DNA from 4 places in the Mesorhizobium sp. CA7 genome. Region 4 is predicted to be linked to each of the others. Evidence: predicted binding sites of a transcription regulator. Region 4 holds the regulator's gene; each other region holds the start of a gene.
What was found. The regulator PhoB, encoded in region 4, activates phosphate uptake and scavenging genes when phosphate is short. The targets are predictions, from matches to a motif close to TGTCATNNANCTGTCAT.
Positions count from the first base shown of each region.

Region 1: a site for PhoB is predicted at 2,805-2,821, ahead of LB552_RS23845 (RNA degradosome polyphosphate kinase). Genes of this name have one in related genera too.
Region 2: a site for PhoB is predicted at 3,258-3,274, ahead of phnF (phosphonate metabolism transcriptional regulator PhnF). Genes of this name have one in related genera too.
Region 3: a site for PhoB is predicted at 1,282-1,298, ahead of LB552_RS19125 (acetoacetate decarboxylase). Genes of this name have one in related genera too.

Region 1 is NZ_JAIUHH010000017.1:46,292-51,658, forward strand. It holds gene LB552_RS23825 (amino acid ABC transporter ATP-binding protein) at 1-332, shown strand, start outside; gene LB552_RS23830 (TIGR02117 family protein) at 506-1,174, shown strand; gene LB552_RS23835 (FAD-dependent monooxygenase) at 1,233-2,465, opposite strand; gene LB552_RS23840 (zinc-finger domain-containing protein) at 2,481-2,726, opposite strand; gene LB552_RS23845 (RNA degradosome polyphosphate kinase) at 2,979-5,174, shown strand; gene ppx (exopolyphosphatase) at 5,171-5,367, shown strand, end outside.
Region 2 is NZ_JAIUHH010000019.1:28,465-33,831, reverse strand. It holds gene LB552_RS25015 (sugar ABC transporter ATP-binding protein) at 1-91, shown strand, start outside; gene LB552_RS25010 (ABC transporter permease) at 88-1,053, shown strand; gene LB552_RS25005 (zinc-binding alcohol dehydrogenase family protein) at 1,122-2,138, shown strand; gene phnF (phosphonate metabolism transcriptional regulator PhnF) at 2,472-3,215, opposite strand; gene phnG (phosphonate C-P lyase system protein PhnG) at 3,355-3,816, shown strand; gene phnH (phosphonate C-P lyase system protein PhnH) at 3,816-4,427, shown strand; gene LB552_RS24985 (carbon-phosphorus lyase complex subunit PhnI) at 4,429-5,367, shown strand, end outside.
Region 3 is NZ_JAIUHH010000011.1:28,910-34,276, reverse strand. It holds gene LB552_RS19135 (chromate resistance protein ChrB domain-containing protein) at 1-236, opposite strand, end outside; gene LB552_RS19130 (3-hydroxybutyrate dehydrogenase) at 399-1,187, opposite strand; gene LB552_RS19125 (acetoacetate decarboxylase) at 1,430-2,218, shown strand; gene LB552_RS19120 (patatin-like phospholipase family protein) at 2,211-3,371, shown strand; gene LB552_RS19115 (MFS transporter) at 3,557-4,399, shown strand; gene LB552_RS19110 (inorganic phosphate transporter) at 4,551-5,367, opposite strand, start outside.
Region 4 is NZ_JAIUHH010000022.1:20,590-25,956, reverse strand. It holds gene pstC (phosphate ABC transporter permease subunit PstC) at 1-738, shown strand, start outside; gene pstA (phosphate ABC transporter permease PstA) at 742-1,593, shown strand; gene pstB (phosphate ABC transporter ATP-binding protein PstB) at 1,590-2,393, shown strand; gene phoU (phosphate signaling complex protein PhoU) at 2,414-3,121, shown strand; gene phoB (phosphate regulon transcriptional regulator PhoB) at 3,138-3,827, shown strand; gene LB552_RS26485 (ROK family protein) at 4,161-5,367, opposite strand, start outside.

The DNA.
Region 1 (5,367 bases), on a different contig from region 4:
AATATCCGGGCCAGCTCTCCGGCGGGCAGCAGCAGCGCGTTGCGATCGCGCGCTCGCTGTGCATGAATCCGCGCATCATGCTGTTCGACGAGCCGACCTCGGCGCTCGACCCGGAAATGATCAAGGAAGTGCTGGAGACGATGGTGGGGCTGGCGGAAGAGGGCATGACCATGCTTTGCGTCACCCACGAGATGGGCTTTGCCCGCAAGGTGGCCAACCGCGTAATCTTCATGGATCAGGGCCAGATCGTCGAGCAGAACACGCCGGCCGAATTCTTCGACCATCCGCGCCATGAACGCACAAAGCTTTTCCTGTCGCAGATCCTGCACTGAGCGGGCGCGATCGCTAGATTTTAGGAAGCCCGGCTGGAAACAGCCGGGCTTTTTTTGCATTCGGGCGATCGGACAAGGATCGGCTCATTTTTGGTTGACGCTGCGAAATCGTCTAGCCTGATCGTCCAGGTTATCCTGGGGTTGACGCAGACGAGACGGAACGACCGCACCCGATGAGACGAGTCCTGCGATATATGGTGATGCTGTTGGGAGCGGCGGTGCTTGCCGCCGCGCTCGGCACGCTGGTGCCGCGTCCGCTCTGGCCGGCGGCACGGGCCGAAGGCGAAGGGACGCGGCACATATTGGTGTTGAAGAACCCGATCCACACCGACATCGCCGTGCCCCTCGATGACGGCGTGCGCCGGCGCTTTGCCTTTCTCGCCGATACCGGCCTGCCGATCGAGGCTCCGGGGGCGCGCTACATCGTCTTCGGCTGGGGCGGCCGCGCCTTCTATCTGGAGACGCCGACCTGGTCGCAATTGAAGACCATGCCGGTGCTGAAGGCGCTTACGCTCGACGCCGCGGTGATGCATGTCGATGTCGCGGGCGCTATCCTTGAGCCGCATCCGGATGTCGCCGGCTTTGACGTCGATGGGGAACATTTCTCGGCGCTGCTCGACTATATCGCGGCAGGCTTCCGGCAGGGGCCTGGCGGACTGATACCGATCGAAAATGCGGGCTATTCAACTTACGACCGTTTCTACGAGGCCAACGGCCACTTCAACGCGCTGGTCGGCTGCAACACCTGGACGGCGGCGGCATTGCGCACTGCCGGCATCCGGACAGGTTTGTGGAACCCGCTGCCGATGTCATTGGGTTGGTCGCTGAGCCTGTATAATTAGAAGCGCCTCATTCCTTGGCCTCCCTCTGTCCTGCCTGTCTATCTGGCCGTCGGGCGCGCTACCGCCTCACTACCTTCCGCTCTTCCCAGCCATAGAGCCAGTCCAGGTCCGCCGCGAGCTTGTCCGCCGGCCGCGCCGCCAGCACCAAGTTGCGCGCGATCGCCACCGGTCCCCAGGCGTGCCAGGCCAGCCGATTGAGAGCGCCGCGTTTCAGCACCTTTTCGACGCGCGGGCGTCTGAAATTTTCCCAGATGGCAAGGCCCTGAGCTGGATCGCCGGGGAAGTCGGCAACGAGATTGGCGAGCATCGAGGCATCCTCGATCGCCATGGCCGCGCCCTGCGCCGCGAACGGCGTCATGGCGTGCGCGGCATCGCCGATCAGTGCCACTCCCTCCGACATGGTCCAGCGCCGCTGCGCGACCGTGTGGATGGGGAAGGCCGTCCACGGCCCGGCCAGCGCCGCCAGCTTCGCCAGCGTTGCCGCCGTGCCCCGCATCGCTGCCGAAAGTACGGCGGGATCCGCATGCCCGGACCAGCCTTCGGCGATGCGCTCGCCCCTGGTGAAGGCTGCCAGATTGAAGGCGCTGCCCTTGCTCACCGGATAGGCGACCATGTGGAAGCCGGGACGCAGGAAGGTGGTGACGCAGTCGGCAGCGCCGATTTGCATAAAGGCCTGGCCGGCGGCGCTTTCCGCCGTGACCGTCGCGCGCCAGGCGAGCTCGCCCGAAAAGCGGCTTGCCGCAAAGCCGGCCGTCCGGGCAAGCTGAGCGCGAACCGACGACCAGACGCCGTCGGCTGCAACCAGCAAACCGCATGCGACATCCGTCGCCTTGCCGTCGATCTCGACCGTCGCGGTAACGCTTTGCGGGTCGACGGCAAAGCCGGTAACGCGCGCACCGGTGACAAGCGCGATACCGGGCCGTTTCGCCACTGCCGCCATCAGCGCCGCCTGCAGGTCGGCGCGGTGCGCCGCGAGATAGGGCGCCCCCCAGCGCTTTTCTGCGGTTTCCCCAAGCGGCACGCGCGCCAGCTCTCGCAGGCTCCTTGCGTCCTTCAGCACCACCGCTCGCGGCCGGATCGCGTTGGGCAGCAGGCGATCGAGCACGCTGAGCCGCCGCAGGATCCGGGTCGCGTTGGGGGAAAGCTGGAGGCCGGCGCCGGCCGCTTCGAGTTGCCTGGCCTGCTCGAACAGTGTTACCGGGAAGCCACGCTCGGCAAAGGCAAGCGCCGCCACGAGCCCGGCAATGCCAGCCCCAGCGATGACGATCTGCCGGGACCTTATTTCAGTCATGGTCGATCGGGACGATCAGGCGGCCTGGTCGACATAGAGGCAGCCGGCCGGCTGCGTTTCCGTCGCCTTCAGCGACGGTGAATAGCGGTAGAGCGTCGAGCAGTAGGGGCAGACCTTTTCATTGTCGTCGCCCATGTCGAGGAACACATGCGGATGGTCGAAGGGTGGGTTGGCGCCGGTGCACATGAATTCTTTGACGCCGATCTCGATGACCGGATGGCCCGCGTCGTTCTGGAAATGGGGAATGCTGCCGCCTGCCATCGTCGTCTCCAATTGGGTTCGGCCAGTGGGTGTGACCAGTTTGCATCTGGAGCATAACAGGCCAGTTTGCAAGATCGATGAAATCAAACTGTCGCAAAAGGCTGGCAGAGGATAAGTTGAGCCGGTTAAGCGCATGGGGCCGGTGTCGGAGCGATTCCGTGACGATCATGCGTCATAAAGACATGCTAGAGCGTCGTTGAACGGCAGTATGCGGCGCCTCCTCGGAACGGTTGCGGGCAAGAGCGGGAAACCATGAACGAACTGAAGCCTGTGCAGAGCGAGTTCATCACCGTCGAGGCGGCAAGCCCCGACGGCGGCAATCCCGATCGTTTCGTCAACCGCGAATTCTCCTGGCTGCAATTCAACCGCCGCGTGCTGGAGGAATCGCTGAACGAGCATCATCCGCTGCTTGAACGCGTCCGCTTCCTGTCGATTTCTGCCGCCAATCTCGACGAGTTCTTCATGGTCCGCGTCGCCGGCCTTGCCGGCCAGGTTCGCGAGGGCATCGCGCTGAAGAGCCCGGACGGCCGCACGCCCGAACAGCAGCTGGAACAATTGCTGCGGGAGGTCGAGCGCCTTCAGGAAGATCAGCAGAAGAGCCTCTCGGCGCTGATGACGCTGCTCAACAAGGAAGGCATCGAGAGCATCACCCGCGACGCGCTGACCAAGGATGAGAAGGCCTGGCTGGAGGAGCATTTCCAGGAACAGGTTTTCCCGGTGCTGACGCCGCTGTCGATCGACCCGGCGCATCCGTTTCCGTTCATCCCCAATCTCGGCTTTTCCATCGCCCTGCAATTGCGCCATCGCAAGAATGGCGAGGAGATGAGCGCGCTGCTGCGCCTGCCGGTGGCGCTCAGGCGTTTCATCCGCCTGCCCGACCGCAAGAACCATGTCCGCTTCATTCCGCTGGAGGAAGTGGTCGGCATCTATATCGGCAAGCTTTTCCCCGGCTACGAGGTCAAGGGCTCCGGCACGTTCCGCATCATCCGCGACAGCGACATCGAGGTCGAGGAAGAGTCGGAAGACCTGGTGCGCCTGTTCGAAACGGCGCTGAAGCGGCGCCGTCGCGGCTCGGTGATCCGCATCGAATTCGACACGCTGATGCCGGCTGCGTTGCGGGACTTCGTCGCCGGCGAGCTCGGCGTGTCGTCGAGCCGAATCAGCGTGCTCACCGGCCCGCTGGCGCTCAACCAGATCTCCGAGATTGTCGCCATTCCGCGCGACGACCTCAAATTCACCCCCTACAATCCGCGCTTTCCCGAGCGCATCCGCGAGCATGGCGGCGACTGCTTCGCCGCCATCCGCGAGAAGGACATCGTCGTCCATCACCCCTACGAGTCCTTCGACGTGGTGGTGCAGTTCCTGCGCCAGGCCGCCGCCGACCCGGAAGTGGTGGCGATCAAGCAGACGCTCTACCGTACCTCTAACGACAGCCCGATCGTGCGCGCGCTGATCGACGCCGCCGAGGCCGGCAAGTCGGTCACGGCACTTGTCGAGCTCAAGGCGCGCTTCGACGAGGAAGCCAACATCCGCTGGGCGCGCGACCTCGAGCGCGCCGGCGTCCAGGTCGTGTTCGGCTTCCTGGAGCTGAAGACCCACGCCAAGATGTCTTTGATCGTGCGCCGCGAGGATGGCCGGCTGCGCAACTACGTGCATCTCGGCACCGGCAACTACCACCCGGTTACCGCCCGTATCTACACCGACCTGTCCTTCTTCACCACCGACCCGACGATCGCGCGCGATGTCGCGCAACTCTTCAATTTCATCACCGGCTATGCCGAGCCCGCCGAGGAGATGCGCCTTGCCGTATCGCCCTTCACGCTGCGCAAGCGCATCCTGAAACACATCTTGGACGAGATCATTCATGCCCGCGACGGCCGACCGGCCCGCATCTGGATGAAGATGAACGCGCTGGTCGATCCGACCGTCATCGACGCGCTTTACGACGCCAGCCGCGCCGGCGTCGAGGTCGACCTCGTCGTGCGCGGCATCTGTTGTCTGCGGCCGCAGGTGCCGGGTCTTTCCGAGAACATCAGGGTGAAATCGATCGTCGGCCGCTTTCTCGAGCACAGCCGCATCTTCTGCTTCGGCAACGGCCACGGCCTGCCGTCCGACGAGGCGGTCGTCTACATCTCGTCCGCCGACATGATGCCGCGCAATCTCGACCGCCGTGTCGAGACCCTGGTGCCGATCACCAATCCAACTGTGCATGAACAGGTGCTTGGCCAGATCATGCTGGGCAACATCATGGACAACCAGCAAAGTTTCGACGTATTGGCTGACGGCACCTCCCGGCGCGCTGTGCTGGAGGAGGGCGAGGAGCCGTTCAACGCGCAGGAATATTTCATGACCAATCCGAGCCTCTCCGGGCGGGGCGACGCGCTGAAATCGCATGCGCCCAAGCGCATTGCCCAGTTCAAGCGCCGCAAGAAGAACAGCGCCGCGTGACTGCAGTTTCCCAGGGCCGGCTTCAGGACCGGCGGCCGCTGTCGATCATCGACATCGGATCGAACTCGATCCGCCTTGTCGTCTATGAGGGGTTGGCGCGCTCGCCCACGCTCCTGTTCAATGAGAAGATGCTGGCGGGCCTCGGCCGCGGCATCGTTTCGACGGGCAAGCTCGACCCGGAGGCGGTGACGCG
Region 2 (5,367 bases), on a different contig from region 4:
CGCGACCCATGGTTTCCGGACCGCCAGCCACGAGGATATTTTGGGTCAGGCACTGGCCGAGAAACAAGAAAAGTCGGGAGGACAAAAATGAGCACCGAGGCGATCCCCGCCGAAAAACCCAAGCGCAATTTCAACGCCCTCTTCGGCCTGACGCTGCTTGGCCTTTTGCTCCTGATGTGGATCGTGCTGGCCGTCGCCACGCCGTCCTTCGCCACGACGCTCAACATCACCAACCTTCTGCGTCAGGGATCGCTGATCGCCATCCTCGCCGTCGGCCAGACCTTCGTCATCATCACCGGCGGCATCGATCTGTCGGTCGGCGCGGTGGTCGGCTTCACCACCGTCATTGTCGCGCTTTTGATCAACGCCGGCTGGCCGATCTGGGCCGCGGTGCTGATCACGCTGCTGGTGGGCGTCGCCATCGGCCTCTTCCACGGCTTCGGCATCGTCAAGATGGGCCTGCCGCCCTTCATCATCACCTTGGCCACCATGACCTCGCTGCGCGGCATCGGCCTCCTGATGACGAACGGCAACTCGATCTCCATCAACAGCGACTCGTTCCAGGCTTTCTCGCGCGGCTCGCTCGCGGGCATTCCCTACCTGTTCTGGATGGTGATCCTGGTCGCCATTCCGTCCTACGTCTTCCTGCACCACACGCGCTGGGGCCGCTACCTGTTCTCGGTCGGCTCCAACGCCGAGGCCGCGCGTCTGTCCGGCGTCAACGTGCCGCGGACCATCTTCATGGCCTACATCCTGTCCGGCCTGCTTGCCGCCATCGTCGGCGTGCTGCTGGCCTCGCGCATCGGCATCGGCAACCCCACGCAGGGCGACACCTATGAGCTTCAGGCCATCGCCTCGTCGGTGATCGGCGGCACGTCGCTGTTCGGCGCCATCGGCTCCGTGCATGGACCGCTGATCGGCTCCTTCATCCTTTCGACCATCAACAACGGCGCCAACCTGCTCAACGTCAACACCTTCTGGCAGCGCGTCATCACCGGCCTGCTGATCATCGTCATCGTCTACTTCGACGGCCTGCGTCGTCGCGGCAAATGACTCCTACGTGAAACTAACGCGCCGGCCCCGCTCGAGCGGCGCCGGCGCTCTTTGCCTGGATTTGCGATATGAAAGCCGTTGTCTGCCGTTCGCCCGGCGAGCTTGTCCTCGAAGACCGCGCCGGGCCCGGCGCACCGCCGCCCGGCTGGGCGCGCGTTGCGGTCAGCCATGTCGGCATCTGCGGCACCGACTACCACATCTTCGAAGGCAAGCACCCGTTTCTGGCCTATCCGCGCATCATGGGCCATGAGGTTGCCGGCACGATCGTCGAGAAGGGCGAAGGCGTCGAGATCAGCGTCGGCGAGCCGGTCGTCATCAACCCCTATCTTTCATGCGGCAAATGCATTGCCTGCCGGCGCGGCAAGCCGAACTGCTGCGTGAAGATCGAGGTGCTGGGCGTCCATCGCGACGGCGCCATGTGCGACGAAATTCTGGTGCCGGCGCAGAACCTCTACCCGACGAACGGCCTGTCGCTGGCCGACGCCGCGGCGGTCGAATTCCTGGCCATCGGCGCGCATGCCGTGCGCCGATCGCTCGGGCTGCCCGGCCAGCGCACGCTGGTCATCGGCGCCGGCCCGATCGGCCTCGGCACGGCGATCTTCGCGCGCATCGCCGGGCTGGATGTCAGCCTACTCGACATGAGCGCTGAACGTCTCGGCTTCGCCGAGAAGCAGCTCGGCTTTGCCCCGCTGGACAGCTCGAAGACGCCGGCTGCCGAGCTGGTCCAACAGGCAACAGCCGGCGAAGGGTTCGACCTCGTGTTCGACGCGACTGGCAACACCCAGTCCGTGCAGTCGGCCTTCGCCCACGTCGCGCATGGCGGCACGCTGGTGCTGGTCAGCGTCGTCAAGGACGACATCACCTTCTCCGACCCTGAATTCCATAAGCGCGAGATGATGCTGGTCGGCAGCCGCAACGCGCTGAAGGCCGATTTCGACCATGTCGCAGATTCGATCCGCAACGGCGCTGTGCCGTTGAACAAGCTCGTCACCCATCGCACCACGCTCGCCGGAACGCCGCGCGACCTTGCCCGATGGACGCACGAGAAGTCAGGACTGATCAAGGCGGTCATTGAGGTCGGGTGATAACATGACAGGCGGTGAACTCAGCCCGAATTGACGGAGCGCCGCACAGGTCGACCCCCCACTCCGTCTCGGCTTCGCCGAGCCACCTCTCCCCCGATCGACGGGGGAGAGGAAGGGTGCGAGCCTTGCAGCCAACGCTCTTCAACCGGACACACTGCTTCTCCGGCCGCCAGCGTGCTCCTTTCCTCTCCCTCCGGAGGGGGGAGAGGTGGCTCGGCGAAGCCGAGACGGAGTGGGGGAAGGCGAGCCTCAAACGCCAAGCCGCTGACAAGTAAGCGACCTGACATCAGCGTGAAGCAGATCAATCACGGTCTCGTACAAGGCTGGCACTCCCTACAACACCGACAACTTCAGCTCCACCCGCTCTGCCGGAAAGCGCGACTCCGCGAACTGGATCGGCTCACCGTCGAGCGTGACGTTCACGGCGACGGTGACCAGCACGATGGCGCCGGGCTGCAGATCGAGGGCTGCAAGGTCGTCGGCATCGGCATGGCGCGCCGACAGCACGGTCGAATGCCGCAGATAATCGTTGATGCCGAAGCGCTTCAGTGAGGCGGTGATCGACCCCGTTTCCGCCATTGCCGCCTCGATTCCGGCGAAGCGCTTGGCATCGAACCAGGTCGTCGCGCGCGACACCGCATGACCGTCGGCCTCGCCGCGCGTCTCCAGGCGGATGACGGCAGCGCCTTTGGCGATGCCCAGCGCCTCGGCGATGCGCCGGCCGGCCGGCTCGGTCGACGACGACAGCAGCGCGATATGCCGCTCGCTCGTCTGCCCCTGCAGCCCGGTCGAGAAGCGCGTCCGCGCGCCGATCGGATAGGACAGCCGCTTGCGCGACAACACGAAGGTGCCGCGTCCCTGCTCGGCCTTCAGCACGCCTTCCTGCACCAGTGCTGCAATGGCGCTGCGCACCGTGTGGCGGTTGACGCCGTAGCGCTCGGCCAGCGCGACTTCAGGCGGCAGCGCGGCATTCTCGGCGAAATCGCCATTGGCGATCGCCTGCAGGATCCTGTCGGCGATCTGCCGCCATAGCGATACGCCATTGCGCCTCTCGATGCTGCTTGCCAGCCCGGTCATTTCCCCGCCCCCAACGTCATCACCCTAAACTTTTGCACCCGTTGTCATCCACCCGTCATGGACTCCCGTTACCAAGTGAGTATAATTTGTATAGTTGTCTATATCAATAGACAAATTTCTTTATGCAAGGAGCGATGCCATGCGAGGACAGGAAGCGCGCGAGCAGGCCGGGCGGAAAGCCTTGATGGCGACGCTGGCGCATGCCGCGGCCGATGAAATCGCTCGCCTGTGGAACGAGTCGGGCCTGCCCTCCGAGGCCGAGCTTTTGCGCGGTCCTGAAACCGGATTGGTGACGGTGCGCGGGCGGATCGGCGGCGGTGGCGCACCGTTCAATGTCGGCGAAGCGACGGTCACCCGCGCCACGGTGCGGCTGCCCTCCGGCCAGGTCGGCCACTCCTATGCGCTTGGCCGCGACAAGGGAAAAGCCAAGCTAGCGGCGATCGCTGACGCGCTGTGGCAGGACCCAGCGCACCGCGAGGCGGTCGAGACAAAGCTCGCCGCGCCCTTGCGCGCCGCGCTTGCTGCGGCGCGCGAGACAAAGCGCGTCGAAACGGCGGCCACGAAAGTGGATTTCTTCACCATGGTGCGCGGAGAGGACTGATGGATATCGCCACGCAATCGATCGACGGCGGCTTCGCGGAGCCGGTCTTCAACGCCCAGGCGGTGTTCCGCGCCATCATGGACGCGATGGCCCGCCCCGGCACCGTCCAGCCGCTGCCGCAGCTCGCCCGCCCGCCGGCGCCGCTGTCGGCGACGGCCGGCGCCGTGGCGCTCTCGCTCTGCGACAACGACACGCCGGTCTGGCTCGACCAGCCGCTGCAGGCGGAAGCCGCGGTCAAGGCCTGGCTCGGCTTCCACACCGGCGCGCCCTCGGCAAACACGCCGGCCGACGCGCATTTCGCCCTGATCGCCAATCCGAAGGAGATGGCGGCGCTCGATGGTTTTGCGCAAGGCACGCAAGAATATCCCGACCGCTCGACGACGCTGATCCTCTTGGTCGACGATCTTGCCTCGGGCCCATCGCTGCTGCTCGAAGGTCCGGGGATCGAAAAGACGTCGATGATCGCGCCTCCCGGCATGCCGCGCCATTTCGTCGAGCAGTGGAAGCAGAACAACCAGCGTTTCCCGCGCGGCGTCGACATCATCCTGGCGGCGCCCGGCCACCTTGCCTGCCTGCCGCGCACCACCCGCATCAAGACGATGGAGGCATGACATGTATGTCGCGGTGAAAGGCGGCGAAGCCGCCATTGCCAATGCGCATCGCCTGCTTGCCGACCGCCGCCGCGGCGACCGCTCGGTACCGGCGCTGCGCCTCGACCAGATTGTCGAGCAGCTGGCGCTCGGCGTCGACCGGGTGATGAGCGAAGGCTCGCTCTATGATCGCGAGCTCGCGGCTCTCGCCGTTACCCAGGCGCGCGGCGATATGATCGAGGCGATCTTTCTGGTGCGCGCCTACCGCACCACGCTGCCGCGCTTCGGCTACACCAATCCGGTCGACACCGGCGCCATGCAGGTCGAGCGTCGTGTCTCGGCCACCTACAAGGACCTGCCGGGCGGCCAGGTGCTCGGCCCGACCTTCGATTATACGCACCGCCTGCTCGATCCCGAGCTTGCCGCCGGCGCCGAGGTCGAGATGCCGGCGCGGCGTCCGGCCGAGCCGGAGGCCATGCCGCGCGTTTCGGCGATCCTCGCCCATGAAGGCCTGATCGAGGCCGATGGCGAGATGCCGCTTGACCACGTGCCCGGCGACATCACGCGCGAGCCGCTGCAATTCCCGATGGCGCGCGACATCCGCCTGCAGGCGTTGTCGCGCGGCGACGAAGGTTTTCTGCTGGCGCTCGGCTATTCGACGCAGCGCGGCTACGCCCGCAACCATCCCTTTGTCGGCGAGATACGCATTGGCGAGGTCGAGCTGGAGCTCGACGTGCCGGAGTTGCCCTTCGCCGTGCCGCTCGGCTCCATCCGCGTCACCGAATGCCAGATGGTCAACCAGTTCAAGGGCTCGGCCAAGGCGCCGCCGCAGTTCACGCGCGGCTACGGCCTGGTCTTCGGCCAGAGCGAGCGCAAGGCGATGGCGATGGCGCTGTGCGACCGGGCGCTGCGCGCCACGGAGCTTGGCGAGGATGTCGTCGCCGCCGCGCAGGACGAGGAA
Region 3 (5,367 bases), on a different contig from region 4:
GCGGCAACGCCTTGCGAGAGTTTCTGTCCCCTCTGGCAGATCACGACGACTTTGCGCCCCGAAAATTCCGACGCCCAGCTTGAGACAGTCCTGAAATCGCGCCGGCATGACGCCGGCAACAGGCGCGGATCGGCTTCATAGTCCTCGTCGATGCGCACATCGACCAGGCAAGGCGCATCGGGCAAGCCGACGAGACGGGAAAGCTGCGGAACGGTGATTGCGGTTGTTGACGGCATAGCGTCCACCTCCTGAGCAAAGAGAGTTTGGACGCGATCGTTGGGCTGACGCCTCACGGGGTCGTCGCGGGGAACCCCTTGCCGGAATGCTGGAACGATCACCGCCGATTGTCAAGGAAGGCGTTGCCTCCGACCGCCTTCGTTTTGCGATCGCCGTTGCGCTTACTGCGCCGTCCAGCCGCCATCCATCGGCAGGGTCGTGCCGGTGATCTGCCTAGCGGCGTCCGAGCACAGGAACAAAGTCAGCGCCGCCAGTTCCTCGACGGTGACGAATTCCTTGGTCGGCTGCGCCGCAAGCAGCACGTCGTGCTTGACCTGTTCCTCGGTCATGCCGCGCGCCTTCATCGTGTCGGGAATCTGCTTCTCGACCAGCGGCGTCCAGACATAGCCGGGCGCGATCGCATTTACGGTGATGCCGTCCTGCGCCACTTCCAGCGCCACCGTCTTGGTCAGGCCGGCGATGCCGTGCTTGGCCGAGACATAGGCCGACTTGAACGGCGAGGCGACCAGCGCATGCGCCGAAGCCGTGTTGATGATGCGGCCCCATTTGCGGCTCTTCATGCCGGGCACCGCCGCCTTGATGGCGTAGAAGGCGGCGAGAAGATTGATGCGGATGATGGCTTCCCATTTGTCGTCGGGAAATTCCTCGATCGGCGCGACATGCTGGATGCCGGCATTGTTGACCAGGATGTCGAGGCTGCCGAATGCCGCCTCGGCCTCGTGGATCATGGCGGTGACGGCGGCGCCGTCCATCATGTTGGCGCCCGAGTAACGGCACTTGACGCCGAAATCCTTTTCGATGCCGGCCCGCTCCTGCTCGATCGCCGCCGCGTCGCCCAGGCCGTTGATGGTGACGTTGGCGCCCTCTGCGGCGAAGGCACGGGCGATTGCAAGGCCGATGCCGCTGGTCGAGCCGGTGACGAGCGCATTCTTCGAAGACAGGGAACCCATGGGAGATCTCGCAAGAGGTGGGAGGGACTTATCAACGCAACGAGTTGGGAGAGCAGATAGTTGGTGCAGTGCAGCACGACAATGGCACGGCCATGTGTCGGCTCGATTACACCGCGGCAGCGCCATTTTGCCGGCTCCGTGGCGGCGTGTCGCCGGGCTGACACGGCACTGTCATGCTGCCATGCAACATATTTGCCAGCGCATTCGCGCGGGTCATTTCAAACCTTACTGGGGCACCAGCCATGGAAATCGCCGATGTCGTGAAGCGAGCCTATGCCATGCCGCTCACCAACCCCTCCTTCCCGCCCGGCCCTTATCGTTTCTTCGACCGCGAATACATCATCATCACCTACCGCACGACGCGCGAGGCGCTGGAAGCCGTCGTGCCGGCGCCGCTCGAGATCGACGAGCCGCTGGTCAAATACGAATTCATCCGCATGCCGGACTCGACCGGTTTCGGCGACTACACCGAGACCGGCCAGGTCATTCCGGTGCGCTACAAGGGCCAGCACGGCGGCTACGTGCATTCCATGTATCTCGACGATGACGCGCCGATCGCCGGCGGCCGCGAGCTCTGGGGTTTTCCAAAAAAGCTCGCCAACCCCAAGATCGTGCATGAGGGCGAGGTGGTGGTCGGCACATTGCATTATGGCAGCGTGCTCTGCGCCACCGGCACCATGGGCTACAAGCACAGCGAAGCCGACCACGACCAGGTGCTCGCCTCGCTCGCCGCGCCCAATTTCCTCATCAAGATCATCCCGCATGTCGACGGCAGCCCACGCATCTGCGAGCTGGTCCGCTACTACCTCACCGACATCACGCTGAAGGAGGCCTGGACGGCGCCCGCCGCGCTCGACCTTCGGCCGCATGTCATGGCCGATGTCGCCAAGCTGCCTGTGCTCGACATCGTCTCGGCCGTTCACTTCACCGCCGACCTGACGCTGGGTCTCGGCGAAGTCGTGCATGATTATCTCGCAGACCGCGGCCGATCGGCTGCCGGCGCGAAGGAACTGGAGAAAGCCGGTGCTTGAGCGTACCCGCAACAAGGCGGCCGCCGCCACCATCGCGGAAATCACGGCGCAATATGACCGCATTGCCCTGGTCTTTCAGGGCGGCGGCGCACTCGGCGCCTACCAGGCGGGGGTCTATCAGGCGCTTGCCGACGCCGGCTGCGAGCCGACCTGGCTGTCCGGCGTCTCGATTGGCGCCATCAACGCCTCGATCATCGCCGGCAACGAGCCTAGCCGCCGCCTGCAGCGGCTGGAGCAGTTCTGGCAGACGATCTCGGGCCGCAAGATATGGGCCTATACGCCCGAGGGCGACATCTATCGCGATATCCGCAACCAGACCTCGTCATTGATGACCATGACGATGGGCCAGCCGGGCTTCTTCAAGCCGCGCAGCCCGAACCCCTGGTTCCAGCTGGCGGGAGCCGAAGGCGCCACCAGCTTCTACGACACCGCCGAGCTCAAGGACACGCTGGAAAGCCTGATCGACTTCGACGTGCTGAACGACGGCAAGAAGCGCTTGAGCGTCGGCGCGGTCAATGTCAGGACCGGCAACTTCGTCTATTTCGACACCGACAAGGTGCGCATCGGGCCGGAGCACATCATGGCGAGCGGCGCGCTGCCGCCGGCCTTCCCCTCGATCCGCATCGAAGGCGAGTATTACTGGGACGGCGGCATCGTCTCCAACACGCCGCTGCAATATCTGCTCGACCAGGAGGAGGACCGCTCCTCGCTGGTGTTCCAGGTCGATCTGTTCAGCGCCCGCGGCGTGTTGCCGCGCGGCTTGGCCGATGTCCTGTCGCGCCACAAGGACATCATGTATTCCAGCCGCACGCGCCAGAATACGGACAATTTCCAGCGCATCCATGCGCTCAAGATGAAGCTGCTCGACGCGCTGAAGCGCGTGCCGCCGGACCAGCTCAAGGACGGCGAGAGGGAACTGATGGCCGATTATTCCGACGCCGGCGTGGTCAACATCGTCCACCTGATCTATCAGCACAAAGGCTACGAAGGCCACGCCAAGGACTACGAGTTTTCCGGTACCTCGATGCGCGAGCACTGGGAAATGGGCCTGGAAGACACCGAGCGCACGCTGCGTCACAAGAAGTGGCTGATGCTGCCCGACAACGCCGACGGCGTGACCATCCACGACCTGCATCGCGAAGATCCGATCTGATATTTGCATCCGCCACAAGCGGAGCAATCTCGGGAAAAAGTCACAGCGGCCGCTCGCCTGGGAGCCCGCAAACTGTGAAGCTCTGCTTCACAGGCCATCAACATTGTCGCGGATAGCCGCCTCGCGGAGAGCGGGCTTACATCTGGGCGTCAGCAAAATGCGCTGGGCTCAATGGAGTACCGCCGATGACCGCCGAAGCTGTTTCCCCTGCCGTCGTTCCATTGCGTGACGCCTGGCGAGGCCTGCTGTGGTTTGTGCCGCTCACAACGCTGTGGCTACTCTTGATCTATCGTTGGCCGGCGATCCCGGAGAGCGGCGTTCCGACCACGTTCCACCAGCTCGCGGCCCACGGGCTCATCGCCCTGGGATTGTGGCTCGGCCTCGAACATACGAGCCTGACACCGGGTCAACGTCGCGCGACTTGGCTGGCAATCATGATCCCGGATACGCTGTGGTTCGCCGTCGCTTGGAGCGCCGCGATCAATGGCATCTTCCATCCGGATGCCACGGCTTTACCGGCGTTGCCATCGGCTATCTTCCTGCCGGTGATCATCGGTGCGCCGCTGTTGCTGTTCTCCAGGCGGGTCGGGCAGGTGCTCGATGCAATGCCGGCGAGCTGGCTCGTCGCGGTTCAGCTCTACCGCGTATTCGGCAGTTGGGCGCTCGCGGCGTGGCTGCATGGTGCGCTGCCAGGCGTATTCGCGGTGCCGGCAGGCGTCGGCGACGTGCTGACAGGGCTGTTCGCATTGCCTGCAGCGATTGCGGTGGCTACCGGCACAGCCGGGGGCCGGAGGGCAGCAATTCTCTGGAATATCCTCGGCCTTGCCGATTTCGCTGTCGCGATCACCATGGGCATAATCACCTCGCCCGGCCCGTGGCAGTTGATCGTTCCGGATGTGCTGAGCATCGGCGCTGGCGATTATCCGGGTGTGCTGACCCCTGCTTTCGTGGTGCCAAGCTCAATCCTGCTGCATCTTCTGTCGCTGCGCCAGCTGCGCCGCCTTAGAGCAATTCCAGGAAAAGTGTGAGCGGTTTTCCGTCCGGCTTTGCGTAAAACAAAGAGATAGAGCGGTTCGCCGTTTCCGTGAAACGGTGAACCGCTCTAGCAGGGCGGAAATTGCACGGCGATAGAAAAAAACGGCGCCGCCAGCCACGCCGTTTCTTTGAGGACCTTCCTGCTCAGAACACGTGGCGGAGGATCACGAACAGCACAAAGGCCAGCGCGATCGAGCAGGGCAGCGTGAGCACCCAGGCCAGCAGCAGGTTGCGCACGGTCGACCATTGCAGGCCGGAACCGTTGGCTGCCATGGTGCCGGCGACGCCGGACGACAGCACGTGCGTCGTCGACACCGGCAGGCCGAAACGGTCGGCCATGCCGATGGTGATCATCGCGACAAGCTCGGCGGCGGCGCCCTGACCATAAGTCAGGTGGCTCTTGCCGATCTTCTCGCCGACGGTGACGACGATGCGCTTCCAGCCGACCATGGTGCCGAGGCCGAGCGCCAGCGCCACGGCGATCTTCACCCAGAGCGGAATGAACTTCGTCGCGTTGTCGACCGCCTTGTGGTAGTCGGTCACCGCCTTGAGATCGGCGTCCTGCATCGGCAGCAGCTTCTTCTTGTCGATCAGCTTCAGCGCTTCGCCGATCAGGTAGATGTCGTTGCGCGCGTTGCTGACAAGGTCGGTCGGCACGTTATCGACCGAGGCGTAAGGCTGCAGCCCGGCGGTGGTGTTGTGGATATAGGTCTGCAGCGCGATCGTGGTCTGATCGTTCCAGCTCTTGCTGCGCACGGCCTCCTGCACGGCAGCCTTGGCAGCATTGGCATCGGCGACAGCAACGCCAGGCTTGAGGTACTTGCCCAGAGCCTGCTCGACAGACACCGAGGCCGCCTTGTAGGCGTCGAGATAGTTGATGTCGGGCGTGCGGTTGAGCGCGTAAGCTGTCGGCACCACGCCGATCAGGATAAGCATGATCAGCCCCATGCCCTTCTGACCG
Region 4 (5,367 bases):
GCGCCCATCTACGGCACCATCGTCACTTCGGCCATCGCCATTCTCATCGCCGTGCCGATCGGCATCGGTATCGCCATCTTCCTGACCGAGCTTTGTCCGCGCCCGCTCAGGCGTCCGATTGGCATCGCCGTCGAGCTGCTCGCCGGCATTCCCTCGATCATCTACGGCATCTGGGGCCTGTTCGTCTTCGCGCCGTTCCTGCAGACGACTGTGCAGCCCTTCATCATCAGTCTTTTCCACGGCATACCGGGGCTCTCCAGCCTGTTTGCCGGTCCGCCCTACGGCATCGGCTTGCTGACCTCGTCGCTGATCCTCGCCATCATGGTGCTGCCTTTCATCACCTCGATCACCAAGGACGTGTTCGACACGGTGCCGGCGGTGCTGAAGGAATCGGCCTACGGCATCGGCTGCACGACCTGGGAAGTGACCCGGCGCGTGACCATCCCCTATACCCGCATCGGCATCATGGGCGGCGTCATGCTCGGCCTCGGCCGCGCGCTCGGCGAGACGATGGCCGTCACCTTCGTCATCGGCAACGCGCACCGCATCAGCGCCTCGCTGTTTGCGCCGGGCACGACGATCTCGGCGACCATCGCCAACGAATTCACCGAAGCCGACGGCAACCTCTATACATCCTCGCTGGTATCGCTCGGCCTGATCCTGTTCATCATCACCTTCATCATCCTCGCGCTCGCACGCTACATGCTGTTGCGCATCGATAGCCGCACGGGAGCCTGACCGATGTCGACTGCCGCATCGCTTCACCAAAGCCGCAAGCGCAAGAATGCCGTGATGATGACGCTGTGCGTCGTCGCGGCGGGCATCGGGCTGGCCTGGCTGGCGCTGATTCTCGGCGCCCTGCTCTACAAGGGGCTTTCCGGGGTGTCGCTCTCCGTGTTCACGGAAATGACGCCGCCGCCCGGCGATGCCGGCGGCCTGCTCAATGCCATCTACGGCAGCATCGTCATGACGATCATCGGTATCGTCGTCGGCACGCCGATCGGCGTGCTGGCCGGCACCTACATGGCCGAATACGGACGCTTCTCGAAGCTTACGACGGTGGTGCGCTTCATCAACGACATCCTCTTGTCGGCGCCTTCCATCATCATCGGCCTGTTCGTCTACGAGCTGATGGTGCGGCCGATGGGGCACTTCTCGGCGATTGCCGGCGCGGTCGCGCTGTCGATCCTGGTGATCCCCGTCGTGGTGCGCACCACCGAGGACATGCTGAACCTTGTGCCCAACGCGCTGCGCGAAGCAGGCACCGCCATCGGAGCACCGCGCTGGGTAGTGATCCGCTCGGTTGCCTATCGCGCGGCGCTCTCCGGCATCGTCACCGGCATCCTTTTGGCGATCGCCCGCATCTCCGGCGAGACGGCGCCGCTTCTCTTCACCGCGCTCAACAACCAGTTCTGGTCGAGCAATCTCAATGCGCCGATGGCCAGCCTGCCGGTAACCATCTTCCAGTTCGCTCTCAGCCCCTACGAGGAATGGCAGCAACTGGCCTGGACGGGCGCACTCATAATCACCCTGACGGTTCTCGGGCTGAGCATCATCGCCCGCAGCCTAACCGGACGCAGAGAGGACAGATGAAACCGATGTTGTCCACCGACCTGAACGCAGCCGACACGACCGTCGAGAAGGCCAAGATCGAGGTCAAGAACCTCAATTTCTACTATGGCCAGTCGAAGGCGCTGAAGGACATCAACCTGTCCCTGCCCGAGCGCAGCGTGACCGCCTTCATCGGCCCGTCGGGCTGCGGGAAGTCGACGCTGCTGCGCGTGCTCAACCGCATCTACGAGCTCTATCCGAAGCAGAGCGCCGAGGGCCAGGTGCTGCTCGACGGCAAGAACATCCTCGACCGTTCGCAGGACCTCAACCTGCTGCGCACCAAGATCGGCATGGTGTTTCAGAAGCCGACGCCGTTCCCGATGTCGATCTACGAGAACATCGCTTTCGGCGTCAGGCTCTATGAGAAGATCAGCAAGGCCGAGATGGACAGCCGCGTCGAGCAGGCGCTGAAGCGCGCAGCACTCTGGAACGAGGTCAAGGACAAGCTCAACGCCAGCGGCCTCAGCCTCTCGGGCGGCCAGCAGCAGCGCCTGTGCATCGCCCGTACCGTTGCGGTGAAGCCCGAGGTCATCCTGCTCGACGAGCCGGCCTCGGCGCTCGATCCGCTGTCGACCGCCAAGATCGAGGAACTGATCGACGAGCTGCAGGCCGACTACACGATCGTCATCGTCACCCACAACATGCAGCAGGCGGCGCGCGTGTCGCGGCAGACGGCGTTCATGTATCTGGGCGAGCTGGTGGAGTTCGACCGGACCGAGAAGATCTTCACCTCGCCCCGCGAAAAGCGCACGCAGGACTACATCACCGGCCGCTTCGGCTGAGCTCATACGAGGACATCATCATGGCCGAACATACCGTCGCTTCCTTCGACGAGGATCTGAGGCAGATCAGCCGGCTCATCAACGACATGGGCGATCTCGCCAGCTCGATGGTCGGCGCTTCGACCAAGGCCCTGCTCGAGACCGACAATGCCATGGCGCAGCGCGTCGTTTCCGACGATGCCATCATGGACGCGCGCCAGCGCGAGCTCGACGACCGTGCCATCACGCTGATCGCCAAGCGCCAGCCGATGGCCGACGACCTGCGCAATGTGGTCGGCTCGATCCGCATGGCGGGCGACCTCGAACGCATCGGCGACCTCGCCAAGAACATCGCCAAGCGCGTCGGCTCGGTCGGCGTCAGCGCCGCGCCGCGCGACCTCACGCATTCGATCGATTCCATGGCGCAGCTGGTGCTGATCCAGGTCCAGGCCGTGATCCAGGAATATACGGTGGGCGACGCCACGGCGCTGGCCAAGCTTCGCAACGACGACGAGCGCATCGACGTCAAATACACATCCGTCTTCCGGGAGCTCCTGACCTACATGATGGAAGACCCGCGCAACATCACCGCCTGCACGCATCTTCTGTTCTGCGCCAAGAATCTCGAGCGCATCGGCGACCATGTGACCAACATCGCCGAGAATGCCTATTATGTGCTGACCGGCACGCAATTGCCCGCGAATCGTCCCAAGCAGGACGAGACGACAATGTCGGCGCCGGCGGCCTGACGAAGGGTACCTGCCAATGATCGCGCCACGCATCATGGTGGTGGAGGACGAGGAGCCGCTTGGGGTGCTGCTCCGCTACAATCTCGAATCCGAGGGTTACCAGGTCGAAGTGGTGACCCGCGGCGACGAGGCCGAAATCCGCCTTCAGGAAAACGTTCCCGACCTGCTCGTGCTCGACTGGATGGTGCCGGCGGTTTCCGGCATCGAGCTCTGCCGGCGTCTCAGGATGAGGCCTGAGACCGAACGGTTGCCGATCATCATGCTGACGGCGCGGGGCGAGGAAAGCGACCGCGTGCGCGGCCTTTCGACCGGCGCCGACGACTATCTGGTCAAGCCGTTCTCGACACCGGAGTTCATGGCGCGCGTCAAGGCGCTGCTGCGCCGCGCCAAGCCGGAGGTGCTGTCCAGCGTGCTCAAGGTCGGCGACATCGTGCTCGACCGCGAGTCGCACCGCGTCTACCGCAAGAAGAGCGAGATCAGGCTCGGCCCGACCGAGTTCCGGCTGCTCGAATTCATGATGCGCCACCCCGGCCGCGTGTTCTCGCGCAGCCAGCTGCTCGACAATGTCTGGGGCGAGACGATCTATATCGACGAACGCACCGTCGACGTCCATGTCGGGCGGCTGCGCAAGGCCGTCAACAACGGCCGCATGCCGGACGTCATACGTACCATCCGAGGCGCAGGTTACGCGATCAGGGAAGATTAGGGCTAAGGCGCCGAGGCGCTGATGGATTCTGTCTCCAGCATCGGATCGCGTGCATTGGCGATTAGTCGAGACGCTTGTGCTTCGTCATCCACGGGCGGAGCAAGGAGCGCAGCGACGCAGCGCAGACCCGAGGATCCATTCCGTGATGTCGATGCGTTGCGACAGTCCAGAATTCTGTGCCGCTGCGCTCGACGCGTGAGGTAGCGGCATGGATTCCAGGGTCTCCGCGACGGAGCTTCGCTCCTGCTCCGCCCTGGAATGACGAAGCTGCGGGGCCTTCCCTTCGCTAATTTCAAGCGTCTGCTGCTGTCCCCGGACCTCTTCAAGGCTGCCTCAGGCCACGTTCTTTCCCGTCCCCGCTCTTGCCTGGCCTCCGGGTGCGAAAATCTCCTGGTCGACGAAGGTCAGCGCGCGCATGGCGCAGCCTTCGCGGATCAGCGGCAGTTCGTTCGGCTCGGTGTCGAAGGAGATCGATTCGGAGTGCTGGCCCCCGGCCGTCTGGGCGATCGCCTCGCGCAGCGCCGGCTCGATCAGGTCGAAGGCGGCCGCGCTGACGCCGACCATGGCGACGGGCGCCGGGTCGATGAGGGCGAACAGGCTGCCGAGACCGAAACCAAGCGCTTCGCCGGCCCGGCGGTAAGCCTCCCGTTCGGGGCCGTCCCTCTCGCGCGCCTTCGCGGCAAGGGCCCGCATGTCGGCGTCGCCGACGTCGACCGGCTCGGCGTCCTCGCTCATTTTCATGGCGCTGCGCCAGATCGCATAGTTGCCAGCATAGGCCTCGACGCAGCCGCGGCGGCCGCAGCGGCAAAGCGCCCCGCCCGGGCGGTGAATCATGTGGCCGAACTCGCCGCCGGATGAATGCGTGCCGGTGAACAGCGCACCCTTGAGCACGAGACCCATGCCGATGCCGTGCGACAACAGGATGGCGATGAAGTCGTCGCGATAGCGCTCCGGGTCGCGCCATTGCAGCGCCACCGCCATCATGTTGCAGTCGTTCTCCATGGTGGCGGAGATGCCGAACTCCTTCTCTAGGATGTCGGCGAAAGGAATGTCGGTCAGCGGCGTTATCGGCGACCACAGCATGGAGCGCGCATGCGAATCGGTGATGCCCTGAATGCCCATGGCGATGCGGGCGACGCTGCCAATGTCGAGGTCGGGATCCTGCAGCCGGCGCCGCACGATCGCCACGCATTCGCCGATCAGCTCGTCGCGGGGCATAACAAGCGTGTCCAGGCGCTGCTGCTCCTCGGCAACAACTTGGCCGGCATAGTCGATCACGGCGACCGACAGGAAGTTCAGCGACAACACCACGGTCAGCACCGCGGCGGCTTCAGGGTTCAGCGCCAGGCCGATCTGCGGCCGGCCGCGTTTCAACGCCGTCGGCTCGCTGGCCTTGCTTTCGGTGAGAATGCCCTCCTGGATCAGGTCGGCGGAGATCGCCGAAATGGTCGAGTGGCTGAGCCCGGTGGTGGCGGCAATTTCGGTCCGTGATGGCTGACCGGCGCGGCGTACCGCCGAAATCACCATGGCGCGGTTGCGC